Catalinimonas alkaloidigena: one gene and its partner. The protein of the gene in region 2 binds, or shares a complex with, the protein of the main gene of each other region. Links are inferred from orthologs where the notes say so. Each region holds a gene or a part of one and is shown on either strand. Other genes may lie near its edges. The genes, in order: scpA and meaB.

Region 1 (15,466 bases), on a different replicon or contig from region 2:
AGTTGAAGACAAACGCCTGCGGGGCTTTGTCGGCCTGCACGCGTGTCACCTCCACCGTCAGCGGGCTGTGGTGCCCGACGAGGGGAATCGTGACCGGCTCGGTCGTGGCCCAGAGCACCTGCTGGTTGCCGTCGGTGATGCGCGCATGAAGCGCGTACGTATGCGTAGGACTGAGATCGGCGTCGGCCACCTGAAACTCAAACCGGATGGGCACGTGGCGCGGCGAATTGATGCGAACCTCCCGCAAAGGCGGCGTTTCGTTTTCGGGCAAACTGGCATCCACCAGCCGGACGTACGCCACCGCGTGGGGTGGCAGCTCGACACGCGGACGGTACGAAATGGTCCCACTGACCCGCAACGAATCGGTTGCGGCGTCCTGCCGCCCGCCGCTGCCACAGCCGGCGGACAGAAGACTGACCCCGATACTCAGGAAGGCGAAAAAGCGTATGAACCCCATAAAAAAATCTTCGTCTTTTCATCAAGAACGAAGATTTTCTAAAATGGATTGGGATTTTATGACACGAACGTCACTTTTCGAAAAATAAGTATGCGTTTGACCGGGAGTAGCCGGCCCTACGCCACCAATACGCCCGGTGGCTGGCGATACGGGACGGTAGCGACGTTACGCTGCCACGCGGTCTGCTTATCTTCCTCATTTCACGTCCCAGGTCAGGCCGTCGGTTTCCACGAACTGGCCGATCCAGCCCCAGCCGTTGCCCTGTTCACTGACCCCCACCAGCAGTTCGTTTTGCCCACGCTTCAGGTCAAGGGCCAGGTAATTGCTACCCAGCGCTACATCGCCCCGGAACAGCAGTCCTTTCGCCAGGAAGTGGTTGTCGCCCCCAAACAGCAATTTCCCGTTCAGGTAGAGTACCGTTTCGTCGCTGAAATCGAACGTAAACAGCACTTGTCGGGCGCGTGCTGCCCGAATCGGTAACCGAATCCAGACCATCTCCTCCTCGCCGGGCGCAGACGTTTTGCCCCGATATTTGGCAAGGTTGAGCAGGCCGCTGGGTTCGGCATCTACCGTCTCCCACGTCGTTTGAGGTAAGCTCGGATACTGCAGCGGGTCGACCGTGGCGGCGGGGAAGTTCGGCGACAACTGCCACGCGGTGATCAGCCCCGGCACCGGTTCCGATGCGGCGGCGGTGGCCACCGGATTGCCGTCCGGTAGCAATGTGTAGCAAAAATTGGCGAAGCGATTCCCCAACAAACCCCAAAGTCCCACACTGCCCGACGTTGCCCCCGTACGTAGCGATTCGACCACGAGCGTAGGCTCTTTTTTGCCGTCGATGAACAGTGCGGCGTGCGGCCCGTGCACTTCCAGCCGCAGGTGAATCCAGCGCGTGGTCGGAAACTCGTCGGCGGCCTGGTGTTCAGGGTAGAGCTGCCACCCGCCGAACCCGTTGAATACGGGGTTGTACTGCACCGCGTCGGGCAAACCCGATTTGTGGAGACGGATGTACACCTCTTCGTGCTGCCCGCCCTCCTGCACCCGAAACATAATCCCGGCAAAACTGCGGTTGGGGTTCGGGGCGACGTCGACTTCAATGACGGCATTCCCCAGATCGAGGTCGTTCAGATGCATCTGTCCGTCCAGATAGACACTGGACTGCCCCTGAAACGGTTCGACGCGATGGACCTGGGCGTCGACCTGCCAACGGGGATCGTCGAAACCGATGTGAACCGGCGCCTGCGCATGACCGGGCCAGCCCGCCAGAGTCAGGAGTAGACACAAAGCGAACCCGTAAAATGTCCGTTTGTCACAAAAGGGTAGCGGAAGAAATGAGGAAATTTCCATGCGAAAAAGCGTTTTTGTATTTTCCCTCCAAGTTCACGGGTGCGGCCCAGCGAAGCCATTCAAACCCGTACAAGCTTGCACAAGTTGATTTTCCCCATTCCGCTATGGTACCCACCGCTGATGCTACGCTCCTCGCCCGCTGTTTGCAGGAAATCGAGTCCCGCCTGGGGTGGGGACCGGCAGAGGCATGGAGCACCGGCGATTTTGAAAACCTCAGCGAAGAGATGCTGCAAGCCACGGGCGTTTCGCTCAGTGCCACGACCCTGAAGCGGGTGTGGGGACGCGTTCAGTACGCTTCGCAACCGCAGGAAAGCACCCTGAATACGCTGGCACAGTTCGCGGGCTACGAACACTGGCGCGACTTCCGCCTGACGCACACCCGCGCGGAACTACCGCCCGAACCCGCTCCAATACTGACGGAAAAGTCGGTTACTACGCCGCCGCGGCGGCGCGGGCTCCTTTGGGGAAGTGTGGCGCTGCTGGCCGTGGTGGTGCTCGGGTTGCTGGCCTGGCGTCGGCCGGAACCGGCTGAACCAGCCCTCGAAGAGGCTCCAATCACCGCCGCTTACGATCCAGCGGGCGTCACCTTTGAGGCCGAAACAGTGACGCTGGGGCTGCCCAATACGGTCATTTTTCGGTACGATTACCACGGCCTGCCCGTGCAGAAAGCGCAGTTGCAGCAATCGTGGGACGAGTCGCGCCGCCTCGACCTGGACCCGACCGGCCACGTCATCACCGCTACGTACCAACTTCCCGGTTACTACCGCGCCAAGCTGGTGGCCGACGGGCAAATTCTTCGCGAACACGACGTCTACCTCACCTCCAACGGCTGGCTTGCCACCTGGGGGGAACGCGACGATATCCGTTATTTCCTGCCGGAAGAATTAGCGAAAAAAGGGGCGCTCGCGGTTCGTCCCGAGGCGGTCCCCGAGCCCCCGGAAGGTTCGCTTCGCCCCATGGAATTTCATTACGTCGACCGCTGGGAAGGGCTCTCGTCCGCGCATTTTACGCTGGAAGCCTCGCTGCGCAATACCTTCCGCAGTGGCTATTCGCCGTGTCAGTATGTGGCGGTGATGGTGCTCTGCACAGACGGTGCTTTTGTGGTGCCCCTTGCGCAACCGGGTTGCGTGGGCGATCTGTCGCTAATGCTCAACAATCAGTACGTGAGTGGAAAAACGGCCGATTTGTCGGCCCTGGGGGTGGCTACGGATGCCTGGCAGCGCTTTCGTCTGGAAGTGGCCGATGCACAGGCCCGCATCTTTCTCAACGACGTTCCGGCCGCCACGGTCGATTCCATCGCCTCGGCAGGGCAGGTTGTGGGGTTGCGCTTTCAGTTTGCCGTCGCCGGTGAACTCGACGACGTGCGCCTCACCGACAGCGAAGGCCTGATCCGTTTTGAAGAGCACTTCTAGCGCCTCATCCGAGTAGGGCTGATCAGGCAGATCGGGGAGCGCATCGGTACGGTTTCGCCTGCACTTACCCGGTAATACACGAAGCCTTCCCGCGCCGCATTCACTTCAAAAGAAGCTTTCTCCGTTGCCAGTTCTGCGAGAGGCTGATCCCGTCGCACATAGCCCCCTTCCGGAACCAGCCACTTGTTGAGGCTTACTTGCGTAACCGTCGCGCCTACCATGGGCACCGTTACAACATGCACGTCCTGGGGCGCGGCCAAGGCCTGTTGCGCCCGTACTACGTCGTCCGGCCGCGTTGGGTGATCGGCGGGCCTCGATTGTTGAGAACCGGACGTTCCCGTGAACAGTCGTAAAAGTCGTTTTAGCATCTCCTACAGCGGTTGCCAGTGATCGAACAGCGCAGCCTGCCCCCGGTACACCCCGTGCGCGTCTACCAGATTCCAGACGGTGGCCTGTTGAATCACGAACCGTTGGCCGGTCGCCGAGATCCGGATGCCTTCGTAATCGTCGATGTAGCCGTACCGGGTGACGCGCTCCAGCAGACGCGCCCGCTCGTCCCGGTTCATCGGCTCGGCCGATTTCCGCGACGGCAGTCGGGTAAACGCCGCCCAGTCCAGCTCGAACAGTTGCAGCGCCACCAGGCTCCCGAAGTTGAAAATGGGGTCGGCTTCCGTGCCGTGTGACAGCAGGGCGTAAGGCGCATGAAACAGGTATTCGATTCGCTCTTCCGACGTGGCTTCTGTGTCCAGCAACGATTTCCCCGTCCACCGTCGGTAACTGTCGCACAGCAACTGTCCGTGTTGCAGGTAAAAATCGGTTTCCAGAATCGGGGGTGCGGGCGTCAGCATGGGGAGAGGTTGAGAAAGTTACAGGTTGAGAAAGGTGAAGGTTATGATTTTAGAGTTATGAGTTCGGAAGGAGCATTTGCTTGGGTGGTGGGAAGATCCGGCAACGGCGGGGCCGCCCCGGCCTCAGCTTGGCAGGATGACCGCCTTTTTCTACTTCATATTTCCATACCGCGCACTTCGCCGTCTGCCCACTGAAAACTGCTAACCGTACCCTCTACGCTACGCCTCAAGGCATGCTACTTCACTCATTCACTCATTCACTCATTCACTCATTCACTCATTCACTCATTCACTCATTCACTCATTCACTCATTCACTCATTCACTCATTGCGCTACGCTACTTCCTCACGTTCGGATTCCAGAGGCGCTCTTCCAGCCGGAACGGTTCCTCTTCAACGACCGTCACGTCCTTGAAGCGCGGATGCATTGGATTCAGGACGTAGTTGACTTCGCGGGGAATGATGACGGACGGAACTTCTAAAAGCAACGTCTCTCCTCGTTCGGCCCAGGCTTGGCCCATCGCCTGAATGGCGGGAACGTCCCGGTCGGGAGCCTGCCAGTCGGCGGGCAACGCGCTCCGGTCAACGGTTTCTATCGAATCGTCGGGCACGTCCAGAATGAGGAGTTGGTAGGCGGGCGGCAGTTCCTGCTCGTCCAGATCAAGATGCACAACGATCTCCAGGGCGGCCAGCGAGATGCTTTCCGAGAGGTAGACCACGCGCACACCCGGCGGATTCCAACGGCCACCGTACAGGTAGGCCCCTTGCCCGTCGAGCGACGTATAGCGGGGGTTGCAAAGCCGGTAGAGCCGCACTAGACCGGGATGCCGTGTTGCAGACGACCGGCCACCTGACGCAGACGCTCAATGCCCGCGCTGGTCATCATGGTTTGCAGGGGCGTCTCCCCCCCCAGGGCTCGCAGCGGTTTCCTGATCCAACGCCGGGCGTAGTCCTCGCCCCAGCCTTCGGTCAAAAATCCCCAGATGTCGGCCAGTTGGTAGAGGCGATCCGACAATTGCAGGTTCACCGGTTCGTGCTCGTCCAGACGGCTGAGCGTCCGTGTAGAAACGTACAACAGATCGGCGATTTCCTTTTGCGACAGCCCGGCAGAAAGCATAATGCGTTGAATAGCACTGGCCGGCACCCCCTTGCGAATGAACAGATGGGGCGTCGCCTGCTCAGGCATTTCCAGTAAAATCGAAAGTGCAGACATAACTTTATGACATTTGTCTATACTAGTAACGTCAAATGTCGCACTTTCGATTCAGACTTCAAAAAATAAGGTCCAGTCAATGCCTACAATACTAATTACGAAATCCACCTCATGAATCTTCCTACTTTGACCCATTTCCCACGTTCCCTGTTCAGAATTATACTCCATCCTTCGCCGCACAAGCCCTGACATATGAAGTCAACAGCAACCACAGCTTGCTGGTTATCGTCAAAAAACAAGGGAGAAGCAATGACGAGAAACATATTTTCCTCTGCATCCTCAGCGTAAAAATCTGTAGTTCTGACATGCAGTAGTGTAGGGCCGGACAACTTTGCTGAGTCCAGTCGATACGACCGGAGATGATCTCTGTTATCCTGTAATTCTGCCCAATGACTAGTAAGGAGTATTCTCTCTTCTTCAGGAATCCAGTACTTGTCTATCAAGAAGTCATATGCAAATGAATCGGCAGGCAAGCTATCGAGTAGTCTCACTCTGGTCCCGTTCCAAGGCCATGTACTATCTTCTCTGAGCACCGCTTCAATCAATTCATAGAGTTCGTCAGAGGCGGGTAAAGCAAGTCTTGGAGCTTCGCTTTTTACCGGGTCCGCTGTACTCTGATCATGTTCTTGTTTTTGCGCACACCCTTGAACTAGCAAGGAGAAATGCACTAAAATTAAGGCAATGCGTAGGTAATTTTTCATACTCTCCTAACTCCCGATCCACCCAACGGCACAGGTTGAACTTGTCTTTTCTAGTTCGGGACATTACACCGCATCCCAGACGGGCACGTCCAAAAATTGCCCTAGTTGGGCGGCATCGGCACGCAGGCGCAAGAGGTTACTATGAGCGACGACGGGCATACGTATTCCCTGCGTCAAAACCAGATTCAACTCGAAATTGTCGATTTCCTGTCCTTCGTTGCGGAAAAGCCGGGTGGGTTTGCTGACCAGTTGCAGGGCGTAAATCCGCTTGAGCGCCACCGCCCGATCCACCTCCATCCCGTCGGGCGCTTTTTTTCGGACCCGCCAACCGCAGGAAAAATACCCGTGCTGTTTATCGAACCGAATCGGTACATGGGCGCGATACAAGCGCCAGAGACTCCATCCTATCAACACCAACCCTCCAAGCCGTTGCCACAGTTCCGTAGAAGCGTCGGGCGAAAATCCCCCCATCCACGCAAGGATGCCCACCACCACAAGCCCACCCCAGATCGCTTGCGCCTCCATTGAAGCCCGAAACCCGGCCTGGTGTTGATCAAACTGCACAAGTCGGTGTGTGCGGTGAAAAACGCCCCCTGTGGTGGCCGGGGTCCAGAGCACGTGATGAATCACAGGATCGTCCCACTGGTCCAGGTTTCGAATGCGGTGGTATCGATATACAGGTGGTGAGGTCATAGCGCTTTTTTCAAATTAATGACTGTCTAGAAACCGCTTGACGAAGCGTATCCGTAGTGAAGGACCAGGACGCCGCTACGCTCTAGTCATTCGACCTCCTCCAATAAGGTTTTCAGGATTTGCTGGGCAGCGACCGACAGAATGGTGCCCGGCCCGAAGATGCCCAGCACGCCGGCCTGCCGTAGGGGTTCGTAGTCGCGGGGAGGAATGACGCCCCCGACGATCACGCCGATGTCGTCCCGCCCGATTTTCTTGAGTTCTTCGATCAGTTCCGGGACGAGCGTTTTGTGCCCTCCGGCCAGTGACGAAATGCCCACGAGGTGTACGTCGTTCTCCGCGGCTTGGCGGGCCACTTCGGCCGGCGTCTGGAACAGCGGCCCCACGTCGACGTCGAAGCCCAGGTCAGCAAAGCCCGTCGCGATCACCTTCGCGCCCCGGTCGTGTCCGTCCTGCCCCATTTTGGCGACCATGATGCGGGGGCGACGTCCCTCCTCTTCCGCAAACCGATCGGCCAGTTGGCGCGCCGCCTGAAAGTTTTCGTCGTCCGACAATTCGCTGGAATAGACGCCCGAGATGGAACGAATCGCGGCCCGGTGCCGCCCGAAGGCCGTTTCCAGCGCCGACGAAATTTCGCCGAGGGTGGCGTGGTGACGCGCCGCTTCCACCGACAGGGCCAGCAAATTGCCTTCGCCCGTTTTCGCTGCGTTGGCCAGGGCGGTCAACGCTTTTTCGACCGCTTCGGGGTTTCGTTCGGCCTTTAGTTTTTCCAGGCGCGCCAGTTGCGACGCCCGCACCGCCCGGTTGTCGACCTCCAATAATTCGATTTCTTCATCCTGTTCGGGACGGTAGCGGTTCACCCCGACGATCACGTCCTTGTTACTGTCGATGCGCGCCTGTTTGCGGGCGGCGGCCTCTTCGATGCGCATTTTGGGCAGGCCCGTTTCGATGGCCTTGGTCATGCCGCCCAGGTCTTCCACCTCTTTGATTAGTTCCCAGGCCCGATTGGCGAGGTCGTGTGTCAGCCGTTCGACGTAGTAGGAACCGCCCCACGGATCGATGGCGTGCGTAATGCCGGTTTCGTGTTGTAGATAGAGTTGCGTGTTGCGGGCGATGCGCGCCGAAAAATCGGTCGGCAGGGCCAGGGCTTCGTCGAGGGCGTTCGTGTGGAGCGATTGCGTCCCACCCAGGGCGGCGGCCAGTGCTTCCACGCAGGTGCGCGTCACGTTGTTGAACGGGTCCTGTTCGGTCAGGCTCCAGCCCGACGTCTGGCAGTGCGCCCGCAGCGCCATCGATTTCTCATTTTTCGGTCCGAACGGCTGGAGTAGCGCGGCCCAGAGCATGCGCCCGGCCCGCAGCTTGGCGATTTCCATGAAGTGGTTCATCCCGATGGCCCAGAAAAACGACAGGCGCGGCGCAAAATCGTCGATCGGAATGCCTGCCGCCAGTCCGGCCCGCACGTACTCAAGTCCGTCGGCCAGTGTGTAGGCCAGCTCCAGGTGCGCGGGTGCCCCGGCTTCGTGCATGTGGTAGCCGCTGATCGAAATGGAGTTGAAGCGCGGCATGTGCTGCGAGGTGTAGCGAAAAATATCGGCCACGATGCGCATCGACGCTTCCGGCGGGTAGATGTACGTGTTCCGCACCATGAATTCCTTCAGGATATCGTTCTGGATCGTGCCGCTCAGTTGCGCGGGTGAGACCCCCTGCCGCTCGGCCGCCACGATATAAAACGCCATGATGGGCAGCACCGCCCCGTTCATCGTCATCGACACCGACATCTGATCGAGCGGAATGCCGTCGAACAGGATTTCCATGTCCAGGATGGAATCAATCGCCACGCCCGCCTTGCCCACGTCGCCCGTCACACGCGGATGGTCCGAATCGTAGCCCCGGTGGGTCGCCAGGTCAAATGCCACGGACAGCCCCTTCTGCCCTGCCGCCAGGTTGCGCCGGTAAAAGGCGTTGGACGCTTCGGCCGTCGAAAAACCCGCGTACTGCCGGATCGTCCAGGGCCGTTGCGTGTACATCGTGGCGTAGGGTCCGCGCACGTACGGCGGCGCGCCCGCACCGAAATCGAGATGCTGCACCGGCTTCAGGTCGTCGGCCGCATAGCGAGGCTTTACTTTGATCCCCTCGGCCGTGAGCCACGCCGGCGTTTTGGGCGTGGGCGGACCGGCAGAAGGCGCACGTTCGGGTAGCGGGGCGGTCGGGTCAATGCGGGCGAAATCAGGTTGCATGGGCTTGGTGTTGGGTACGTGACGAAAACCGTAACGTCGTCTGAACAAAGATAAGAGCTTTCCATCAGAGCGAACCAGAACCGGTCCCGAAGCCTCAAAAGGCGTTAGCACGGCCAGACGTATCACTTTTACGTTTGTACATCAGCGTTAAAGGTGGTACGTCTCCCCTTCGCTCCCGTTGAGATTTCAGGAACTCTATTACTTTTGGCTCATGCGCCAATTCCTATTCCTTTGCCTGTGGCTGGCCTACACCAGCTTGCTTTCCGCCCAATCTACCCCGACGAAGCACGCCGGTAATCCTGTCTTTCCCGGGTGGTACGCCGATCCGGAAGGCATCATTTTCGACGATGAATACTGGATTTACCCCACCTATTCGGCTCCGTACGAACAGCAGGTGTTTCTCGATGCGTTCTCTTCTCCCGATCTGGTCCACTGGACCAAACACGAACACATCCTGGATACGGCTTCGATCAAATGGGCAAAACGGGCCATGTGGGCGCCGGCCATCCTCCAGAAAGACGACCGGTATTTTCTGCTGTTCGGGGCGAACGACATTCAGAGTGATGATGAAGTGGGCGGCATCGGCGTGGCGGTGGCCGACAACCCGGCGGGGCCGTTCAAAGACCACCTCGGCAAGCCGCTGGTCGATAAATTTCACCACGGTGCGCAGCCCATCGACCAGTTTGTATTTCACGATCCCAACGGCAAGTATTACCTGATTTATGGCGGCTGGCGGCACTGCAACATCGCCCAACTGAACGACGATTTTACCGGCTTTGTACCGTTCGAGGACGGCTCCACGTTCAAAGAAATTACGCCGGAGGGTTATGTGGAAGGGCCGTTCATGTTCGTCCGCGACGGCAAGTACTACTTCATGTGGTCGGAAGGCGGCTGGACCGGTCCCGACTACAGCGTAGCCTACGCCGTGGCCGATTCGCCGTTCGGGCCGTTCAAGCGTATCGCGAAGGTGCTGCAACAAGACCCGAAGATCGCAACCGGCGCGGGGCACCACTCGGTCATCAAAATCCCGAACGAAGAGCGCTGGTACATGGTCTACCACCGCCGCCCCCTCACCGAAACCGACGGCAACTCACGCGAAACGTGCATCGAGCGGATGTATTTCGACAAGCAAGGGTTCATCAAACCGGTTGTGCTCACCAACAAAGGGGTGAAGGCCCATCCATTAAAGAAAAAGTAACGAGGTCTTCTACGGATGGCCCGTCTGCGCTTCCGAGCGTTTCCTCGCACCAGCGGCGGCAGGCGATTCGCTTCCGGCAGTTCTTGATTTCACTAAAATGTCGGGGAGTCTTGCCGCATCAAATTCGGCAGCGCGTGGTACTCGAAGACGCTTAGGAGGCAACCGAAAATGAGTAATTTGAGCTACGTCGAAGCGCTTATCTCCTATCTGACGCCCACTCTTCATTGAACTTATCTCATTAAAAATAAGACTATTAAGTCAAGATTTCTCGCTTGTGTGTGTGTCATCCCACTATTCGATGAACACGGCGCGTCAGGCGTATCATCTCCCCGATAATTCACTAAATTTGATAAAACCAATGCCGAAGTAACTCTCAAAACGTTTACCACACCAGCGTTCTCATGCCTAAAACAAACTCCTCTGATCGCCCCGGGACAGAAGAATGGACAGACGGCATGCAGATGCTACGGGCCTTGGCAGACGCACACAAGGCTCCGGCCAGCGTCCAGCTTGCCATGCTTCTGCAAGTGGGTACTACTTTTTTTCGCGCGGAAAGCGGACAACTGGCGCAAGTGCAGGCAGAGGGATACCACGTGCGGTGCAGCTATCCTCACGCGCCCCCTGCAGACACGCTTCCGCTGGCCGACACGCCCCTTGCGGGGATCGTCCGTCAGCAAACGGCCACCGCCTTTCCCCTCACGCCCGATGCCGAGCAGGCAGCGTTTGCAGGTGCCCCCGTATACGTTAAAGGAAAGCTTTGGGGCGTGTTGAGTTTCAGTACTCACGCCCCTACCAAGGTGTTTACGTCCGCCGAGGTCGAGCTGGTCCAGATGCTGGCCCACTGCGCGGGACATTTGCTTGCGGAGCCATCCTCCCCTGGCCCTCAGCAGTTGTATTACCAATCGCTGGTCGAAGACAGCCCTGCGCTGCTGGGCGTACACGATTCTGAGGGGTACCTCCGCTACATCAACAAAGCCGTGCTGCAACAGTTGGGCTATACGCCCACGCAGGTGATCGGCCAGCCGCTGCGTAGCTTTATTGCTTCTCCCTACGCCCACGAGGTGGAAGGTTACCTGGAGCGCCTCCGCAGGCACCGCACCGACCGGGGCGTCATGACGCTCCTGACCCAGGACGGGGACCTGCGGCACTGGTCGTATCGCAACCAGATGAAAGACGACATGGTGCTGTGTTTTGCACAGGACATTACGGAGGTGATTCGTACGAAAAAGGCGCTGAAGCAAAGCCGACAGACGTTTCAGGAAGTGCAGTCGATGGCCAAGCTGGGGAGCTGGCAGTTTATGCTCGAAAGCCAAAAGTTCTCTTATACCGAAATTCTCTGTCACCTTTTTGAACTGAACTCCACCTCCGCACACTACCGCCCCGAAGACTTTCTGGCACGCATCCACCCGGCCGATGCGGCGGCGTTTCAGGCACACGTACGGCAGGCCCTCCACACCCACGAAAGCCTTACCCACGAACTTCGGTTTACGTTGCCGAGCGGCACCACCAAACACCTGGAAGTGCACGTGCGCGTGGTGACCAATGCGCAGGCGCACCCGGTGGCACTGGTGGGAACCGTCCAGGACATCACGACCGAATCGCGGATCAGGCAGCAGTTGCAGGACAGCGAGCGGAACCTGAAAGAGGCCCAACAGGTGGCCAAAATCGGCAGTTGGCAGTACGTGCTGACCGCACAGGGCCAGCCCTACTGGTCGGAAGAGACCTACCGCATTTACCGCCGCGACCCGCAGCTGGGTCCCCCCATGCTGGAAGAATACCTGGCGATGCTTCCCCCCGCCACCGCCACACAATTTCGGGAAGCCATGGACCGGGCGGTGGCCCATCAGGAGGCGTATACCATCGAACACCCGGTTATTTTTTCCGATCAGGAAACGTTGTGGCTCAAGTGCATCGGCCGGCCCATCACCGACGCTTCAGGAAAGGTCGTGCGGCTTATCGGTACGGTGCAAGACATCACCGAGACGGTGGAAGCGCACCGCAAACGCCAGGAAAGCGAACAGAACCTGAAAGAAGCGCAGGAACTGGCCCGGATCGGCAGTTGGGAGCACGATTTGGTGTCGCACAAGGTGTTCTGGTCGGAAGAAACCTACCGGCTCTACGGCCTGGAACCGCGCGCCAGTGCCCCGTCGCTGGAAGAATTTTTGCAGTTGATCCCCCCCTACACGGCCCAGCAGTTGCAGGCGCTGATCAACCGCGCCATCGAGCACCACGAACCGTACGACTTCGAATACCAGATCGTTCTTCCCGACCACTCCGTCCGCTACCTGCGCTCCCTTGCCCGCCCCGTGGTCGACGCCCAGGGCCGGGTGGTGCGCCTGATCGGGGCCGTGCAAGACATCACCGCGACCGTAGAAGCCCACCAGGAAGCAGTGCGCGGCAAGGAACTGGCCGAAGAGGCAGCGCGCATCAAACAGGAGTTTCTGGCGTTTATGAGCCACGAAATCCGCACCCCCATGAACGCCATCCTGGGATTTGCCCGGCTGCTGTTGCAGAGCGAACTTCCGACCGAACAGCACCAGTGTGCCCAGTCGATCTACGAATCGGCCGAGACGCTGCTGGTGGTGATCAACGATGTGCTGGACTTTTCGAAAATCGAAGCCGGGAAACTGGCGATTGAACAAATTCACTTCAGCCCGCAGAAACTGCTGGCCTCGCTGCAGCGGCTGTTCTCGGTCAAGGTCGACAAGCATTACGTGCGGCTGCTGTTCCAGACCGATGCACAACTGCCCCCGGCCCTGATCGGCGACCCCGTGCGGCTCACCCAAATCCTCAACAACCTGTTGGGCAACGCCATCAAATTCACCGAAAAGGGGTTTGTGGAAGTGACGACCTCGGTCGTATCGCACCAGCAGGATCAGTACCGGCTGCGCTTTGCCATTGCCGACAGCGGCATCGGCATTTCGGAAGAAAAGCTCCAGACCATCTTCAACAGTTTCGAACAGGCCGAAGGCGACACCACCCGGCGTTTCGGCGGCACCGGCCTGGGCCTCACCATCGTGAAACGACTGCTCGAACTGATGGAAGGCACCATTCAGGTCGAAAGCCAGCCGGGGCGCGGCTCGACCTTCAGCATCGAACTGCCCTTCCGGGAAGGCGACGTGGCGCGCATTCCGTCCGACGACCTGCTGAGCGGACGCCTGCTGCCCCTCGAAAAGCTCCACGGCAAAACCATTCTGCTGGCGGAAGACAACCTCAACAACCAGGTGCTAGCGCAAAAGTACCTGCTCGACGCGGGCTGTGCGGTCGACATCGCCGAAAACGGCCGCAAAGTTCTCTACCGCGTGCAGCACAAGGTGTACGACCTGATCCTGATGGACATTCAGATGCCCGAACTGGACGGTCTGGCGGCCACGCGTGCCATCCGTGCGATGGAAGCACCGGTCAACGCCATTCCGATTCTGGCCATGACGGCCCACGCGCTGCGCGAAGAAGAAAGGCAATACTGGGAAGCCGGCATGACCGGCTACATCTCCAAACCGTTTAAACCTGAGGCGCTCTACATCGCTCTGCTCAAGGCGTTCGACGACGAGTTTGCCCCGACCACGCCCCCCGAAATCCCGCCGCCGGACGCATGGGCGGCGGCCCCCCGGCTGGACCGGATCGACAGCGCGGGCATCGACGAGTACACGCGGGGCAGCGCGGAACTCAAAAGCCAGATGATCCAGATTTTTCTGCGCCACGTGCCCGCTCTGCTGGCCAAAATGGAAACCGCCCTCCACACGCACGATTGGAAGACGTTCCGCCAGAACGCCCACACGCTGAAAGGCAGCATCGGCTTTTTCGGCATGGAGCACACCTCGGCCCTGCTGTCGGAGCTGGAATCGGACAAACCCGACCCGATCGACCCTGCATCCCTCGAAGAACAGTTTCGCTACCTGAAGCAAAACTGCGAGCGGGCGTTTGCGTTTTTTAAGGGTGACGAAGACCCGCTCCGTACGCCTTCGTAAAGAAAATGGGGTGCCCTGAGTATGCTCCCCCCAGCGCCCCTTCTACATAACCGGGGTTATTTTGCCGGGCTTCTGCCCAACAAGTTTCCGTCCGATGTCGTAAGGTTGTGCTAGAGTTGGTCCTGTCGCCTCCAGCCTGCGCTGCCGACGGACGCTTCCCGAACCTTCACACGCAAACGACGTTTCTCTTGGCATCTGCAAACGCCTCTAAACTCGCGATCTACGCCGCCATTGGCGCCAACCTGGCCATTGCCGCCTCCAAATTTGTTGCTGCCTACTTTACCGGCAGTTCGGCCATGATTTCCGAAGGCATTCACTCGGTGGTCGACACCGGCAACGGACTGCTGCTGCTGCTGGGCATCCGGAAAAGCCAGAAGGCCGCGGACGCATCGCACCCCTTCGGCTACGGCAAGGAGTTGTATTTCTGGTCGCTGATCGTGGCCATTCTGATCTTCGCCATCGGCGGAGGCATGTCGTTCTACGAAGGCATTGCCCACCTGCGCCACCCCAGCCCCCTGACCGACCCCACCTGGAACTACGTGGTGCTGGGCCTGGCGGCGCTGTTCGAGAGCATTGCGCTGGGCCTGGCCCTGAAGCAGTTCAACGCGACCCGCGGCACAAAAGGCGTGTGGGAGGCGATTCGCGCCAGTAAAGACCCGGCCAACTTTGCCGTGATTTTCGAGGACTCGGCGGCACTGTTGGGCCTCGTGGTGGCGGCGCTGGGCGTATATCTGGGACATCAGCTCAACAACCCTTACTTCGACGGGGCCGCCTCGCTGGTCATCGGCGTGATTCTTTCGACCACCGCCACGCTGCTGGCGTACGAGAGCAAAGGCCTGTTGATCGGCGAAGGAGCCGACCCGGAGGTGCTGAAGCAGATCGAAGCCCTGGCCGAAACCGACCCGGCCATCCGCGATGCCAAACGCCCCCTGACGATGCACTTCGGCCCGAACGAAGTATTTCTGGCCCTGGACGTGAACTTCAAACAAGGGCTTTCGGCTGCTGAGGTGGAACAGGCCGTGGAGCGGATCGAGCGCAACATCCGCGCACAACACCCTGACGTTCAGCGCATCTTTATCGAGGCCCGGTCGGTTTCGACCGAGCGCGACCGTAAAAATGACGACGCCATTGACACTGCTTTATAACCTTGTTTTTATTTTGCGAAATCGACAAAGAACCGAATCCTCTATTGGTCGCGCTCTTTTTTTCGGTTAGCTTCGAGCCAAACACCTGCTTTCTGCCACCCATCTTCGACACGTACCATTCATTCGTTCTTGATGATTAGCGAACAACTCACCCTCTTACAACAAAAGCTAGGTAAGCCTTATCACGACCTGGAATTTCTGCTGCAAGCCCTGAAAGAAGTGCTGGTGGAAAACGGCGAAGCCGAAATTGCCC
Region 2 (15,307 bases):
CCGCGTAGGCCCGCATCAGGCGCGGCAGCAGCAGCCGCCCGTTCGGGTCAAGCTCCAGCTCCGTACATCCTCTCAAAAACGAGCGCTGAAACGTGCGAAACGCCTCGTTGAACTCGTTGAGTGCCGCCACTTTCTCAAAGACCTCTTTCCACACCGAGTAGGTGTATACCACCAGGCAGGGCTCAAAACCACGCACCAGCACAACGTCGGGCACATCGGGTGTTTTTTCGGGCAATTTGGCTTTGAGTCGGGCCGGCAAAATCATCCGTCCTTTCCCGTCCAGCTTGCTCTCGTACTCTCCCGAAAAACCGTTCATACGGGGCCATTATGCGTGTTACTAGCGCGTCTTACTCACAAAAATAGGAATTAGGGTAGAGATTCCAACCACAATTCCCCACTTTCCTCCACTTAACGTAAAAGTTGAGTATTAGGTACTTAACAAAACGCAAAAACCTCTTCTGCAAACCCAACCGCCGCCCGCACAGGGCCCCTCTCTTCGGTCGTGCCTGCACCGCCGCCCGAGGCCGCTGCCACCGCCTAAAAATGCCCTGACAGGCGCCATAAAGCCTTTTCGTTTCCGCACCATGGGCCTGGATCGAACGCCCAGCGTGCTGATTCCCAGGCGGCTCGCCCGCTCAAGCGGCCCCGCTAAAAATTTTTCTTTTTTTCGGGAAGCTCCCGAAATCGCCGTCAAGATTTCACTTTTTCGGGAAGCCGGCTCGGCAAGGTGGCCGTCCGAAACAGGGGCATCGCTCACGATCCGCGGGGGAGTGCCGGTCCCACATCTCTGCGGAATTGGTTAGTTTCACGACGATGCGCAAACGCTTCCCAGCCGAGGTTTATGTAGAAGGCATCCGCCGGGGCGACCGGCTGGTGCTGAGCCGTGCCATTACGCTGGTAGAGAGCCGTTTGCCGGCCGATGCGGCCCTGGCCCAGGAGGTACTGTCGGCGCTGTTGCCCTGCACCGGAAAGTCGCTGCGGGTAGGCGTCACGGGGGTACCGGGCGTGGGTAAAAGTACGTTTCTGGAAGTCCTGGGACACCACTTGACCGAACGCGGTCACCGCCTGGCGATCCTGACAATCGACCCGTCGAGTCGCCGCAGCGGAGGGAGCATTCTGGGCGACAAAACCCGCATGGAGACGCTGGCCAACAACCCGCATGCCTACATCCGCCCCAGCCCCACGGGCGACTCGCTCGGTGGTGTGTCCCGAAAAACACGCGAGGTAATGCTGCTCTGCGAAGCGGCGGGCTTCGACCTGATCGTCGTGGAGACGGTGGGCGTGGGTCAGTCGGAGACGGCGGTGCGCGAGCTGGTCGATTGCTTTCTCTTGCTGCTGCTGGCCGGGGCGGGCGACGAACTGCAAGGCGTCAAGCGGGGCATCATGGAGATGGCCGACGTGCTGACCGTCACGAAAGCCGACGGCCCCAACCAGGACGCCGCGCAACTGGCCCGCCTCGAACTGCAACACGCGCTGCACTTATTTCCGCTGCCCGCATCCGGCTGGACGCCGACAGTAACGGTCTGCTCCGCCCTGGAAGAACGCGGCATCACCGACGTCTGGGCACAAGTAGAAGCGTTCGCTCAACACACCCAGCAAAACGGCTGGTTTGCTCGCAACCGCCGCGAACAGAACCGCTACTGGCTTCATGAAACCCTCCGGCAAACCCTCCTCGACCGGTTCTACCAGCATCCGCACATCCGTGCCCTCCTCCCCGACCTGGAAAACGCCGTCGCCGAAGGCCACACCGCCGTCCCGGAAGCCGCTAAAAAATTATTGGAAGGGTATGGGAACACTTAATCAAGTTCCGATATATCTTTTATTTCCTTTAAATCTTCTGGTATTTTGATTATTGACTTAAACGCATTAATGTTAGATTGATTGTTATACTTTACATTCAATGTTCCAATAAGTACTATTGAGAAAACCATAGTCGCTAAAGCAATAATAGTAGCAAAGATTACATTTCTCTGTAATTCACTGTAAGCGTCTGCAGCACCCTTAACTGTCCAACCACCTATCCAAAAAACACAAACTAAGGCAGTTATTAGAGCTACAACTGCATACGCAAGATGCATCCATGACTTAAGTCTCCACTTTTTCAACTCCGACTCAAAAAACTCCTCCCTTTTCATGCACCTACTATTATTTTCCGCAACTAACCTCTTCTCTTTTTGCGCTATCAAATCCTTCGTAAGGAGAGTAATATCTGCATCTTTCAACTTCACCTCTTCAGAAGAGTCGTTTAGAGCCTTACTTAAATCTTCTCTTGTCTTTTCAAGCCCTTCTCTAGTTTTGCTCATCATAAAGCTTTGTTCCTTAAGCTCAGTAAACATAGACTCAAAGTTTCTAGCTCTTTCCTCTTCGACCATCCTTTGCCTTTCCGACTCTTCTTTGATCTTTTCAATAAAAGCAGAAGGGTTCTCATGAGATAACGAATTAACTTTTTCAATATCAATAAATTCCCTATGCGATATCCTTGTTGCAATTCGTAGTATATCGTTCTCGGTAAGCGTGTTATCCTTTATATATTTCTCAAGATTATCGTCTAGAGACCTTATTATGGAGGCCTTGGGCAATGCATCACTTAGAGAACATGAAATTAAAGCATTTATCCCAAAATCAGCTAATTGATTTTCGCCAACTCGTTGAGCAAAACCAGGATTTGTAAGCCATAATATATTCAGAAGATCATCAGCTTTTATGGATTCAGGCTGATATCTTCTACCTTCATCAAAGCTTCTCAATGACTCACCACGAGAAGTGTTCGAGTTGTGCACAAACCAACAATTCACATCTTCAAAGTTTATAATATTTCCAGTTCCCATTCTTTTACTTCTAATATATTGTGTAACTGTTGCATCATGTAGAGCTGCAAAATCATTACTTCTTCTACCTCTAAAGATTTCATACTCTTTACTAAACCTAGCTAAATTCTTATACTTATCAACATTAGGAATAACATGTATTCCTCTAGCGAGCACAAACTCTTCGATATTATCTGAAAATCTTTGCAAATCTGTTCGAGTCAGATTTCTCCGATCACAAGCATTATAGATATCCTCAGGATTTACTTTTCTCTGGAGAAATGCACTATCAAAATTTTCAGCCTTTGCTCTTAATAAATTTTTTGTCTCAACGATAGTCATACTTAGCACCGTTAACTTATAGTTCATGCTTCTTGCTATCTCCAATAGTTGATTACATGTATGAGAAGATTCTGGAGTATTTAGATCGCATAGACCTATCAAAAAATTGGTGTCAAACACCAACTCCACATCAGCATCAACACCTTCTATCCTAAATTCGATATATGTTGATATTATTGACCCAATATAAATATTCCTTATAACTCTATACATATTTGGCATTTGCTGAAAATACTTCACAAACTGTGCCTCAACCAAAAAATCAGCTTGACTATTATCCACTTGCTGTCTACCTCCTAAATACCTTGATATGGAAAGTTTATTTTGCTCTATAAATTCAAATATTGAGTCATACTGATCTTTTTTTACATTCTCTATTTCACAAAACCTCTTAAATAACTTTTCCAGATCATCTATCTCTGCTTTCTTCTTATTAATAACATCATCGAAATCAATAAAATAATAATCCTTAATTGAAAATGCATCGTCACCGTATATCATGAATTTAACATCATCTTCTTTATTAACATCATCTGATATTTTTTTTAAGATCTTTCTAAGAACGGGTAATGGAAAATCAAGTGAAGATATTTCTTGAATTCTACTCTGAATTTCAGAAATGTTTTTTCCAGAATGAATGCCCTCTCCATTAAGTACTGAAAGCGCCTTTTTGACAATAGGAACAAATAAATCAAGTAATCCTTTTGCTAAGGTTTGACTATTATTTATGTGAGCTAACAAGCTAAAAGTGACTATTTTGTTCTTGTCCATCAGTTTATTAACTAAACCCTTTAGTTGAAAATACTGGCTAATTTATAAATTAAACCCAAACACATAAACCTATCATCGAATAAGAGAGTCATTTTATCTGAAAATAAAAATAGGTAGTGGCATGAGCATCACCAGAAGATGGCTACGCCGACGTGGAAGGTCTCTGACATTTCAGCTGTCACTGCCGGTTGCGACCGGAGCGGGCCTCGTCCCGGTAGCATTTTCGTAACTACCTTACGTTCAGGCCATTTCTCGCGTAAACTTTGGTAGCTTTCCTCTATGCTCACCAAAGAAACGTCGGAACGGAGCGATGCGCAGAACTGGGCCAAGCGGCGGTTGCAGGCCGAGTCGGGCTACTTTCTGGAGAGCATCGAAGGGTGCAACCAGAACCGCGACGATGCCTGCACACACCTCATGGAGCGGGCGCGGATCACGGTGCCGCGGGCGCTGACGAAACCGGAGGCCGCGGAAGCCATCGTGGCGCTGGAAGGCGAAGCGGCCCTGCAACGGAAGCTCCGGTTTGCCGCGCGGCTGCACTTGCCGCTTCACTACGTACTTTACCGGAACGAGACGGAGCGCGTGCTGCTGCTGGAAATCCGTTCGCTGGACGACGTGCAGCTGACCGAATCGTTCGCGTCGTACGCGGCATTTGGCGCGTGGCTGGCCGACATCAAAGGCTGGAAATCGACCAAGGCGTACCGCGAGGCGCAAGACCTCCCCTACTTCGACCGGGCGCTGCGGCAGGCGGGCACGCCCTGGCCCACCAACGTCGACTGTTTCGTGAGCGATCCGCAACAGCAGCCCATTGCCCTCATCGAATTTCAAAACTCGGGGAAACATCCGGTCGAGACGCATTCCAGCAATTACTATTACCTCTGTGGGCAGGCACGCACCCAGCGCGACGGCTCTGTCCGCTACCACGACGACATCCGGCGGTGGACGTCGCAGGAGATTCTGCGGGTGCAGTCGGGCCTGCGGTTGTGGGTCATCACCTGGTCGCAGCACACGGACGACTTCATGCTGAAACAGGTCAAGTCCCTCGCCATTCCCTACTTTTCGCACCACAACGGCCGCCTCGACCGGCCCAAGCAACAGGCCTACAAACGGGCGCTGCATGCGTACGTCAACGGCGACAAGGGCGCGGAACTGCGCTGGCAGGTGGCGAACCACTTCCAGACCTACACACTACACTGGGAAGCGAACCGGATGCAACAGACCCTACACGCCCCTCCGCTGCTGATCGGCAAACATACGTTTCCGTGGATCTATTACCGGCGGCGGCGCCTCGTTCGTGGTGACCGCAGTCAACTGACTCCGCTGTTCCAGGAACTGATGGCCCATCCGTAATAGCTTTTGATGACCATCAGGTCGCTGGAAGTGAGAAGAGTAGCGATCCTCGGAATCAGTTGGCGGAGTGCCTTAACTTTCCCTTTTCCAGTCCTCCGACGCCTTTCCTTTAAAAGTGTGTGGATCTTAAAAAGGGGGACGTCGGATCGCTGCATGGCCGAGACCAACGGCGATCCGTCGGCTGGCGGAGTAGCTCGGATTCGTAGCGACGGAATTAATTCCGTCGCTACAGTTCTCCCTGATACCCAGGCGGCGCGTGACTTCCGGGTCTGCTTTTTTATCTTACAGTCTCGTGACACTGCATCAACACTTTTCGGCGGCCCATCCGGCTGCGTTCTACCGGCAGCGCGTTCCCCTGGGGCTGACGCAGAATTTGTCGGCGGCGCGGCCGCTGCGGCCTTACCAACAGGAAGCGCTCGGGCGGTTCAGGGAATATTGGGAGACGCGGCGAGACGCCAACGCCCCCACGCACCTGCTGTTTCACATGGCGACGGGCAGTGGAAAAACGCTACTCATGGCGGGACTGATGCTGGACCTGTACGCGAAGGGCTACCGACACGTGCTCTTCTTCGTAAACAGCACCAACATTCTGGAGAAAACGCGGGAGAATTTTCTGAATCCCGCATCGTCGAAGTACTTGTTCGCTGCACGCATGACCTGGCAGGGCGCGCCGCTCCGGGTGCGGGAAGTAACGACGTTTGAGCGACGTGAGGAAGGCGAAATTCAAGTATTGTTCACGACGATTCAGGGGTTACACAGCCGATTGCAAACGCCCCGGGAAAACAGCCTGACGCTCGAAGATCTGGCTGACCAGCCGCTGGTGCTGCTGTCGGACGAAGCCCACCACCTGAATGCCACCACCAAACGAAAAAAGGCGCTTTCTGCGAACGAGCGGGCGGAACTGCACTCGTGGGAAAGCACCGTGCAACGCGTTTTTGGGGCGCATGCCGACAACGTGCTGCTGGAGTTTACGGCCACGGCCGATCTGCACCATCCCGACCTCGCGCAAAAATACCAGGACAAGCTTTTGTTCGATTACCCGCTGCGGCAGTTCCGGCAGGACGGCTACTCCAAAGAGGTGAAGGTACTTCAAACCGACGCCCCCCCGTTTGAGCGCGCGTTGCAAGGAATTGTGTTGAGTCAGTACCGGCTCAAATTGTTCGAACAGCACGGCCAATCTCTCAAACCGGTCCTTCTTTTTAAGTCGCGTACCATTCGCGAGAGCCGGGCGTTTTTTGAGGAATTTACCGAGCGGATGTACCACCTGACAACGGCAGATCTGGAGAACCTTCTGCGTGGGTCGGTGCCCGCGCCGCTTAGCGAAGCCTTTCGCTTTTTTGAGACGCAGCACCTCCCGCTGCACGGCCTTGTAGAAGAAGTGCGCAACGCCTTTTCACCCGCAAACCTGCTGGTCATCAACAGCCAGTCGGAGAGCGAAACCGGGCAACTGGCCGTCAACTCGCTGGAAGATCCCGCCAATCCGTACCGGGCCGTGTTTGCGGTCGACAAGCTCAACGAGGGGTGGGACGTGCTCAACCTGTTCGACATCGTACGGCTGTACGACACGCGCGACGCACGGGCGGGTAAACCGGGCCGTACCACCGTGGCGGAGGCACAACTGATCGGCCGGGGGGCGCGTTACTGCCCCTTTCCGTTGCAATCGGATCACCCCGCGGACCGGCGCAAGTTCGATGCCCAACCTGACCACCCGCTGCGGATCGGCGAGACGCTCTATTACCACAGTGCTTACAATCCGCACTACATCCGCGAACTGCACACGGCGCTCGTCGCCCTCGGCATGCAACCGCCTGATGCACAGCACCTCACCCTACGTCCCAGCGCCGCCTTTCAGGCATCGGCCGCGTACCGGCACGGCATCTGGTGGCATCATCCATCTGGAAAAACCCCACGCACGGCACACACGACGCTAACCGCCGTGCTGCCAACTCGACCACTGCGCGTCGCAATCAGGGCAGGGCGGCACTTAGTGGGCGAGGCCTTTGTACAAGACACGTCCACAGCCGAAGCACCTGGGAAACAAGAAATGGAGACGGTTGAGAGGTTGACTGCATGGGGTGAGGCGATCGTACGCAAGGCCCTTTGCCAACTGCCCTTTTACCAGTTCGACCGGCTGCAAACGTGGTTTCCCCGCCTGACGTCCATCACGGAATTTATCCACGCCGCCGACTACCTGAGCGCGGTGCAGGTAGCGTTGCCTGCTCCCTCACACGAACTTTCTCCGGCAGAACGGCTTCGTGTGGCGCGAACGGCCCTGGAACGCCTCCAGGCCTTGATCAGCACCGAAAAGCGGGACATTCTTCCCCTGAAGCCCGTGCCGCTCCGGCAGCATCTGGCCGCCCGTCGGGTAACGCTGGAAGCGCCGCAACGGCACGCGCCGCCACACTCCGGCTATGTCTTTGAAGAGGTCTGGACGACGGCCGACCGGTTGCCTTTTCTTACGGCATTTGACCGGCATTACGCCACGCTGTCGACTTGCTTCGAGGAGGTGTATGCCCTTACGCCCGCTTGGGGAGAACGACTATTTTCCCCGGACGGACAGGTGATTACGCCCGATTTAGTCTTGCTGCTGGCGCGTCAGTCCACTCGTTACCAGGTACATTGCTCGTTCCGGACAAAAACGCACAACTTTCCCCGGGAAACCCATGTACGGGAAGGCCATACGTACGTTGTGGAGGGGATCGCCCTGGAAACTGTAGCGGCGTGGGAGGCGTTTCTGGGCGCGTTACCGGAAGGCTAACCGATAGGCCAGTTTCAGTTCCAGCGACTGGTTGTAGTACCGCTGTGGCTGCGGCACCATCTCCCGACCGTAGGAGACGAAGCTGAGGTGATCGATCAGCTCCAGCGCAAAGCGGCGGCGGTCGCGCCAGTTCAGGTCATAGCCCACCCCAAGGGCCACCCCGCCATCGATTGGGTTGGCACCCCGCTCCCGTTCGTACGTTGCGTCGCTGGTTTTTCCTTTTTCGGTAGCACGCAACAGCACGTCCAGAAACGCTCCGCCGACGAAGAAAAGCTGCCGGTTCCGTCCCACGTAAAACTTGTTGTAGAGCGGAATCGAGAGGTACTCCTGCTTCCACCGTGCCGAACCGTCGACGTTCGAGAAATGAATCTTCGCACCCTTCTGCACGTAGCCCGCTCCGATTTCGAGCGCGTATAGTTTCCCGAACCGTTTCCCGATTCCCAGAAAAAACGCCGGACTTGGTTGGAAACGGCGACTGGCCGGATGGTTGGCGTAATAGCGGTCGGCGCGCTCCCAGTTCAAACGTGTTTCGGAAGTGGCATCGGGACCGTATTGGTTGGCAAAGCCGATCCCCGCCTTGCCGATGAGGTAAAAAGGCGTGGCCATTTCCTGTCCGAAAGCGTGGCCGCACAGGCAGAGCAGTGTCAGGAGGAAGAGGGGTTTCATGCGTTGCGGGAATTGAGGTAGCACTGGGAAACGAGTTTTGTATAAGGGACGGTGCCCCTTTACAATTCGTTGCCTTTCGCCCGACCGGCTTTAATTTTCTGCAGAACACGTGAGGGCGATAACGGATTGCCTTTCTCTGCCTACCTTTCCACGTTTTCCTTTTGGGTATGAGCACACAGCAACTGGAACGGTCCATCGGCCTGCGCCTGGTGATCGTCATCGTGGTCGGGAACATCATCGGCTCGGGCGTGTACAAAAAAATCGCCCCGATGGCGGCCGAACTCCACTCGTCGGGTTGGGTGCTGGTGTGCTGGCTGCTGGCGGGCATCATCAGCCTGTTCGGGGCGCTGAGCAACGCCGAAGTGGCGGGTTTGCTGGCCAACACGGGCGGCGAGTACTCGTATTACCAGCGGATTTACAACCGGTTTTTTGCGTTCATGTTCGGCTGGTCCCTGTTTGCGGTGATCCAGACGGCGGCCATTTCGTCGCTGGCCTACGTGTTTGCGCAGTCGCTGCACAGCATCGTCCCCCTGCCGCCGGTGCTGACCGCCTGGGCCGATGTGCACGTGGCCGGGTTGTTCTACCCCTTCGCCGATTTCAACGTCAAACTCACGGCCATTGTCCTGATCGTCGTCCTGACCCTGCTCAACAACCTGGGGCTGAAGGCCGGTACGGGGTTCGGAACGGCCATTCTGCTGCTGGTGTTCGCCGGGATTCTGCTCATCATCCTATTCGGCCTCAGCAGCCAGCTCGACCGGCTCAACACCATTTCGCTCGTGCCGCCCGCCGGTGAGCCCATCACCCTCAGTGCGATTTTCACGGCCATGATGTCGGCCTTCTGGGCCTACCAGGGCTGGGCTACGGTCGGATACATCGGAGGCGAAGTGCGCGACGCGCACCGGAACATTCCACGGGGCATCAGCATCGGGGTGTTGTTCATCATCGGCCTTTACCTGCTGGTCAACCTGACGTATCTGCTGCTGCTTTCCGTGCCGGAACTTATCGAAGTCCACCAGTTGGGCAACCGCATTGCGGCCATCGAAGCGATGCGCAGCCTGTGGGGCGATGCCGGGGCCGTGTTCATCTCGGTCCTGATTCTGATCAGCACGCTGGGCTGCACCAACGCCACCATCCTGGCCAGTTGCCGCACGTACTACGCCATGGCGCTGGAAGGGCGATTTTTCCGCAGCGTCGCCAGGCTCAACCGCTTTCATGTACCGGCCCGGTCGCTGCTGTTCCAGGCGGTGTGGGCCAGCCTGCTGGTACTGTCGGGCACGTTCGATCAACTGACCGACATGATCATCTTTGCGGTCTTTATTTTTTACGGAGCCACCACCCTCGGCGTCTTTATCCTGCGCCGGACCCTGCCGGATGCCCCTCGTCCCTACAAAGTGTGGGGCTATCCGGTCGTGCCGGGACTGGTGATCCTGTTCTGTGCAGGCCTGATTCTCAACACGTTTTTCTCGCATCCGCGCGAAGCCGTCATGGGACTGGTGCTGATCCTGACCGGCGTGCCCATGTACCTGTGGTTTACCCGCACGCGGCGCGCCACACCGGAACCCAGGCTGGAACAGGAGCGCTAACCGACGCGGTGTTGGCTTTCGCCGAAACAACTACCTTTGCCCCATGACGTTAGACATTCTCCCTGCCGCCCTGAGCGCCTACGCCGAAGCACACACCTCGCCGGAAAGTGACCTGTTGCGTCGCCTTAACCGCGACACCAACGCCAACGTGCTGCGCCCCAACATGCTGTCGGGCCATTTGCAGGGGCGTATGCTTGCGCTGTTTTCTCACCTGCTGCGGCCCCGGCGCATCCTCGAAATCGGAACCTACACCGGGTACTCAGCGCTCTGTCTGGCCGAAGGATTAACGGACGACGGCAAGCTGATCACCCTCGACATCAACGAGGAACTGGAAAAGCGCGTCCGCCACTGGTTTGCACAATCCGACCTGGCCGCGAAAATCGACTACCGGATCGGCAATGCGGCGGACATCATCCCTACCCTCGACGAAACGTTCGACCTTGTGTTCATCGACGCCGACAAAGCCGGATACGCGCAGTACTTCGACCTGACGGTCGACCGCGTGCGGCCGGGCGGCCTGCTGATTGCCGACAACGTGCTCTGGAAAGGCAAGGTGACCCAACCCGAACTGAAAGACAAGGCGCTGCACACCATGATGGCTTTTAACCAGAAAGTACACGACGATCCGCGGGTCGAGAACGTGCTGTTTCCGGTGCGCGACGGCCTGATGGTGATGCGAAAATTGGCGTAATGCCCGGCGCCGGGCAATTTCCGGGCAGAAGCTGCGTTTTTCCGAAAAAAATCAGACATTACATTACCCACCCGGTGCTGCCAACCGAACCTGTTCGATTCGCAGAAGACCTAACCATTCGCGTAAATCCCCCTGGCATGACACGTCCCTTCCTCTCTGGTCTGCTTACGCTGCTTTGCTGTTGTTCGCTGTGGGCCCAATCCGTCGAAGTCGACGTTCCCACGCACCTGCAATTTGCCGACCTGGAGCTCACGCTGACGACTTCCGCACGGCGGAAAATCAAGGCCGATGCCGAAGCACTGCGCCGTAGTCCCAAATTTTTTCAGATCAAAGTCGACCGGGCCGATGCGTATTTCCCCATCATCGACCGGATTTTTGCGGAAGAAGGCATCCCGGCCGATTTTCGGTATCTGGTGTTGCAGGAAAGCGGCCTGATTTCCGACGCCGTGTCGTCGTCGAAGGCGGTGGGGTACTGGCAGTTCAAAGAAGCCTCGGCCACAGAAGTCGGGATGCGCGTGGACCGCCACGTCGACGAACGCAAGAACATCGTCTCGTCCACGCTGGGCGCGGCACGTTACCTGAAACGCAACAACGCGGCGCTGAACAACTGGCTTACCACGCTGCTGTCCTACAACATGGGGCTGGGCGGTGCCCGGAAAGTAAGCTCCTCGCGCGATGTCGGGGCGCGGCGCGTAACCATTGATGGCAACACCCACTGGTACATTCTGAAATTTCTGTCCCACAAACTGGCGTTCGAAGACGCCATCGGTCAGAACCAGACGCCCCCGCTCCGCATTGTGGAGTACCCGAACGCGCAGGGGAAAACCCTGAAGGAAATCGCCGAGGAAACAAACCTGAATTACGACGAGGTAGTTGCCTACAACAAGTGGCTTAACACCCACCGCGTGCCGGACGACGGCCAGTACGTCGTGGCCCTGCCCGTGCCCGGCGAGGCCGCTGCCCCAGTCATCGCCCAGGCCGAACCACCCGTGCCATCGACCAGCGAGCCCCCTCCGGCCGAGGCGGAAACCGACCTGAAACCGTGGGGCTTTAGCGGCCGACGCGAACCCTCCGAACCGGAATTTTATGCCCTGAACGGACGCAAGGCCATCAAAGCCCGGGGCAACGACAACGTCGCGACGCTGGCCATGCACGCCAAAATCAGTCGGCAGAAATTTATGGCGTACAACGACCTGCGGGCGAAGGACAAGGTGCAGGCGGGGCATTTGTACTACCTCAAGAAGAAATGGAAACGCGCCAAAACGCCGACGCACGTCGTAAAGGCGGGCGAAACCCTTTGGAGCATTTCCCAGAAGCATGGCGTACGGCTGGACGCGCTGATGGAAAAAAACCGCGTAAAAAACGGTTACCTGCCCATCCAACCCGGCACGATCATTTCGCTCCGGAAAAAGCGGAAGAAGAAAGACCCGCCGGTGAAACTACTCCCGGCCAGTGCAGCCCAGCCCACCACGCCGGTGGCAGAAACTCAACCGACCACGCGCCCCGCCACCGCTGCGACCTCCGAAGTACGACCGACGGCCCCGCCAACGACCGAAAAAAACCAGTCGGGTGCAGTTTCGGTAACGACCAAGTCCGCGACATCCACACCGGAGCACCCGGACGAGCACCCTCGTACCGCAGAAAAGGCAACGACCTCGCCGCCGGAAACCGCCACCCCCACCTCACCATCGCCTTCGGTCGAGGAAGGAACCATGGTGGTCCGCACTGATCCAAAACCTCCTGTGGAGGCCGAAACCCAGACTACCCCCACACCACCCCCTGCAACAGAAGCTTCGTCGGTGGCCTGGACCGAGCATGTGGTCGAGAAAGGAGAATCCCTCTACAGCATTTCCCGGAAATACGCCGCCACCATCGACGACCTGATGGCGTGGAACCAACTGGCCTCCAACAATTTATCTATCGGGCAAACGCTGCGCATCCGCACCGAGACGGTGCCCGACGACACCCGCACCGAAGCCTCTGCCGTTCAGCCCAATGCTCCTGCGGAAAGCGTGCAGATTCACGAGGTACAGACCGGCGATACGCTGTGGGGCGTGGCACGTGCCTACGGCGTAACGGTGGCGCAACTCAAAAGCTGGAACCACAAAACCGACGGGGCGCTCACCATCGGCGAGAAGCTCGTCATCCGTCGAGAAAAGTAGCGTGAAACTAAACTTTCGCGAATCGGATTAAGTATAAGAAGAACGGCCCCCAAAGGGGGTTCTCGCTATCATAACTCCACTTAACCTATCTAATACAGTGAACTCACATTTTTTCCGCAAGGCACAACGACAGGCCAAAAAATTGATAAACGATCCGGAAAAGCTGGACAACTTCATCGATTACATGGACGTCAAAATCAAGGAACTTCGCAAAGAAGAGACCGTCAAAGAGATCATCAATTACGTGAAGACGTTCGGTCGGCTGGTCGGTGCATACCGCTCGGGTCGCTACCGCGAGATTTCCCAAACCAAAATCATTCTGGTGCTGGGCGCGCTTGTCTATTTCGTTTCGCCGATGGATCTGGTTCCCGATTTCATTCCGGTATTTGGTCTGCTCGACGACCTCGGCGTGCTGGTCTGGGTGTTCAACACCGTGAAACACGAAATCGAGAAATTCCAAGCCTGGGAAGGGGTCTACGCTGACTTTGAAGAGATTACCGATACGCCTAAAAATATGCCGACGAAAGTAAGAGCGAAGTAAGCCTCGCATGCGCACGGCCTTCTTTCTTTTCGTTGTACTTCTGCTAACGCTCCTCACGCAGGTGGGGGGCGTTTTCCTTTTGATGTGCTGGCCTCTGCTGCGCTGGGTGAAGCAACGCCTCGCGCGCGGTCAGCGTCTTGCTCAGGTGAGTCTTTTTCTGGCTTTTTACCTCCTCAGCACCTTTACCTGGCTTCCGTGGCTGGCGGCGGCGTTCGGGCGCGTGCCGTTACCCGTCCACACGTCGGCCCTCCGCCCGTTGTCGCTGCTTACCTGTGTGCTCAACCGCCACTACGTCCACCCCGCCCTGCGCACGGAGATGGAAACGGTGGCGGCGCAGTTCGCCCAGCAACATCCCGGCAGTGTGGTCAGCTACCTTGATGCGGGTTTTCCGTTTCTGTCAGGCTTTCCGTTGCTGCCACACCTCAGCCACGACGACGGCCGGAAGCTCGATCTCGCCTTTTTTTACCAGGATGCGGCAGGCACGCCGGTCAACGGCATCGCGTTGACCCCGCTGGCCTACGGCGGCTACGAGCAACCCCGCCCCGGCGAAATCCACACGGCCGCCCGCTGCCGGGCGCAGGGGTATTGGCAGTACGGCCTTCTGGGGTCGCTGTTCCCGCAAACCCACTCACTTCAGTTCGATGAGTCGCGCACCGAGGCGCTGATCCGCCTGCTGGCGCAACAGCCGCAAACGGAAAAAATCTTTCTGGAGCCCCATCTGGTCACGCGCCTGCAACTCGAACAAATTTCTGCACTTCGCTTCCACGGATGCCGAGCCGTACGTCACGACGATCACATCCACTGGCAAATTCGCTGACTAGCAAGCGGTTACCAAAAATATACGCAAGGCTCTATTCCTTACGTTCCCCTGGGGTGAAGTCGGCATTTTCGAGAACCTACTCATCAGAATTTTCTATTTTCGCAGCCATAACTAGTTTACGATGCGGGAATTTCAAAAGCTGAATAACCTTACGGGCTGGGCCGTTTTTGCGGTGGCCACGCTCGTCTACCTCCTGACCATTGAACCTACCGCCAGTTTCTGGGACTGCGGCGAGTTCATTGCCTGTTCGTACAAACTGCAGGTACCTCACCCGCCGGGAGCACCGTTCTTCCTGCTGGTGGGCCGACTTTTCTCCTTGTTTGCCTTCGGCGACGTTACCAAAGTGGCCTTCTGGGTGAACGTGGTATCGGCCCTGTCGAGCAGCTTCACCATCCTGTTTCTGTTCTGGACCATTACGCTGCTGGCCCGCAAAGTGGTGCTGATGCCGCAGGTAAGCGGTACGCCACTCAAAACCAATCCGGCCGCCGTCTCTGACGAAAACATGACTACCGGCCAGAAAATTGCCGTGCTGGGCAGCGGTGTAGTAGGCGCACTGGCCTGCACCTTCTCCGATTCGTTCTGGTTTTCGGCGGTAGAGGCAGAAGTGTACGCCATGTCGTCGCTGTTTACGGCGATGGTGTTCTGGGCCATTCTGAAGTGGGAAAACGTGGCAGACCACCCCGATTCGGACCGGTGGCTGATCCTGATTGCTTACCTGATGGGCTTGTCGATCGGCGTTCACCTGCTGAACCTGGTGACGATTCCGGCGCTGGCGTTTGTGTACTACTTCCGCAAGTACCACGGCCAAGTGACCACGGG

The links.
Region 1: the proteins of meaB (region 2) and scpA are in contact, whole or in part, in a crystal structure (PDB 8DPB), measured with the Methylorubrum extorquens proteins. The link is inferred for Catalinimonas alkaloidigena from one-to-one orthologs. Residues at the interface, in SOR26638.1 of Methylorubrum extorquens: Arg20, Ala21, Ala24, Arg25, Thr28, Ser32, Arg33, Arg34, His37, Thr98, Gly99, Gly100, Ser101, Ile102, Leu103, Lys106, Thr107, Ala110, Ala113, Ile114, Asp115, Arg116, Ala118, Phe119, Ile120, Arg121, Pro122, Pro124; in SOR27001.1 of Methylorubrum extorquens: Glu577, Glu578, Asn579, Asp580, Gly581, Arg582, Arg583, Arg585, His596, Ala604, Ser605, Ala608, Asp609, Gly611, Phe612, Asp613, Val614, Asp615, Ile616, Gly617, Pro618, Leu619, Glu625, Arg628, Gln629, Val631, Glu632, Asn633, Asp634, Glu661.

Annotation. Positions count from the first base shown.
Region 1 is NZ_FNFO01000013.1:36,660-52,125, reverse strand. The notes cover bases 6,329-9,240. They hold scpA (methylmalonyl-CoA mutase), read right to left. Parts: upstream 8,903-9,240; coding sequence 6,755-8,902; downstream 6,329-6,754. Other genes in these bases: BLR44_RS25075 (glycoside hydrolase family 43 protein), read left to right, coding at 9,114-9,240; BLR44_RS25085 (hypothetical protein), read right to left, coding at 6,329-6,668. Outside these bases: BLR44_RS25125 (YbaY family lipoprotein), read right to left, coding at 1-457; BLR44_RS25120 (3-keto-alpha-glucoside-1,2-lyase-like domain-containing protein), read right to left, coding at 653-1,801; BLR44_RS25115 (hypothetical protein), read left to right, coding at 1,906-3,213; BLR44_RS25110 (biotin/lipoyl-containing protein), read right to left, coding at 3,210-3,581; BLR44_RS25105 (MEKHLA domain-containing protein), read right to left, coding at 3,585-4,061; BLR44_RS25100 (RES family NAD+ phosphorylase), read right to left, coding at 4,400-4,876; BLR44_RS25095 (antitoxin Xre-like helix-turn-helix domain-containing protein), read right to left, coding at 4,876-5,274; BLR44_RS25090 (hypothetical protein), read right to left, coding at 5,370-5,975; more of BLR44_RS25085, read right to left, coding at 6,039-6,328; more of BLR44_RS25075, read left to right, coding at 9,241-10,100; BLR44_RS25070 (PAS domain-containing protein), read left to right, coding at 10,502-14,068; BLR44_RS25065 (cation diffusion facilitator family transporter), read left to right, coding at 14,257-15,213; BLR44_RS25060 (phosphoenolpyruvate carboxylase), read left to right, coding at 15,346-15,466. UniProt on the Escherichia coli protein: Catalyzes the interconversion of succinyl-CoA and methylmalonyl-CoA. Could be part of a pathway that converts succinate to propionate.
Region 2 is NZ_FNFO01000005.1:345,723-361,029, forward strand. The notes cover bases 54-2,806. They hold meaB (methylmalonyl Co-A mutase-associated GTPase MeaB), read left to right. Parts: upstream 54-813; coding sequence 814-1,800; downstream 1,801-2,806. Other genes in these bases: mraZ (division/cell wall cluster transcriptional repressor MraZ), read right to left, coding at 54-316; BLR44_RS15150 (hypothetical protein), read right to left, coding at 1,797-2,806. Outside these bases: more of mraZ, read right to left, coding at 1-53; more of BLR44_RS15150, read right to left, coding at 2,807-3,920; BLR44_RS15155 (hypothetical protein), read left to right, coding at 4,200-5,267; BLR44_RS15160 (DEAD/DEAH box helicase family protein), read left to right, coding at 5,560-8,025; BLR44_RS15165 (porin family protein), read right to left, coding at 8,011-8,691; BLR44_RS15170 (APC family permease), read left to right, coding at 8,859-10,274; BLR44_RS15175 (O-methyltransferase), read left to right, coding at 10,318-10,965; BLR44_RS15180 (LysM peptidoglycan-binding domain-containing protein), read left to right, coding at 11,103-13,127; BLR44_RS29395 (YkvA family protein), read left to right, coding at 13,225-13,668; BLR44_RS15190 (hypothetical protein), read left to right, coding at 13,676-14,485; BLR44_RS15195 (glycosyltransferase family 117 protein), read left to right, coding at 14,610-15,307. UniProt on the Escherichia coli protein: Binds and hydrolyzes GTP. Likely functions as a G-protein chaperone that assists AdoCbl cofactor delivery to the methylmalonyl-CoA mutase (MCM) ScpA and reactivation of the enzyme during catalysis.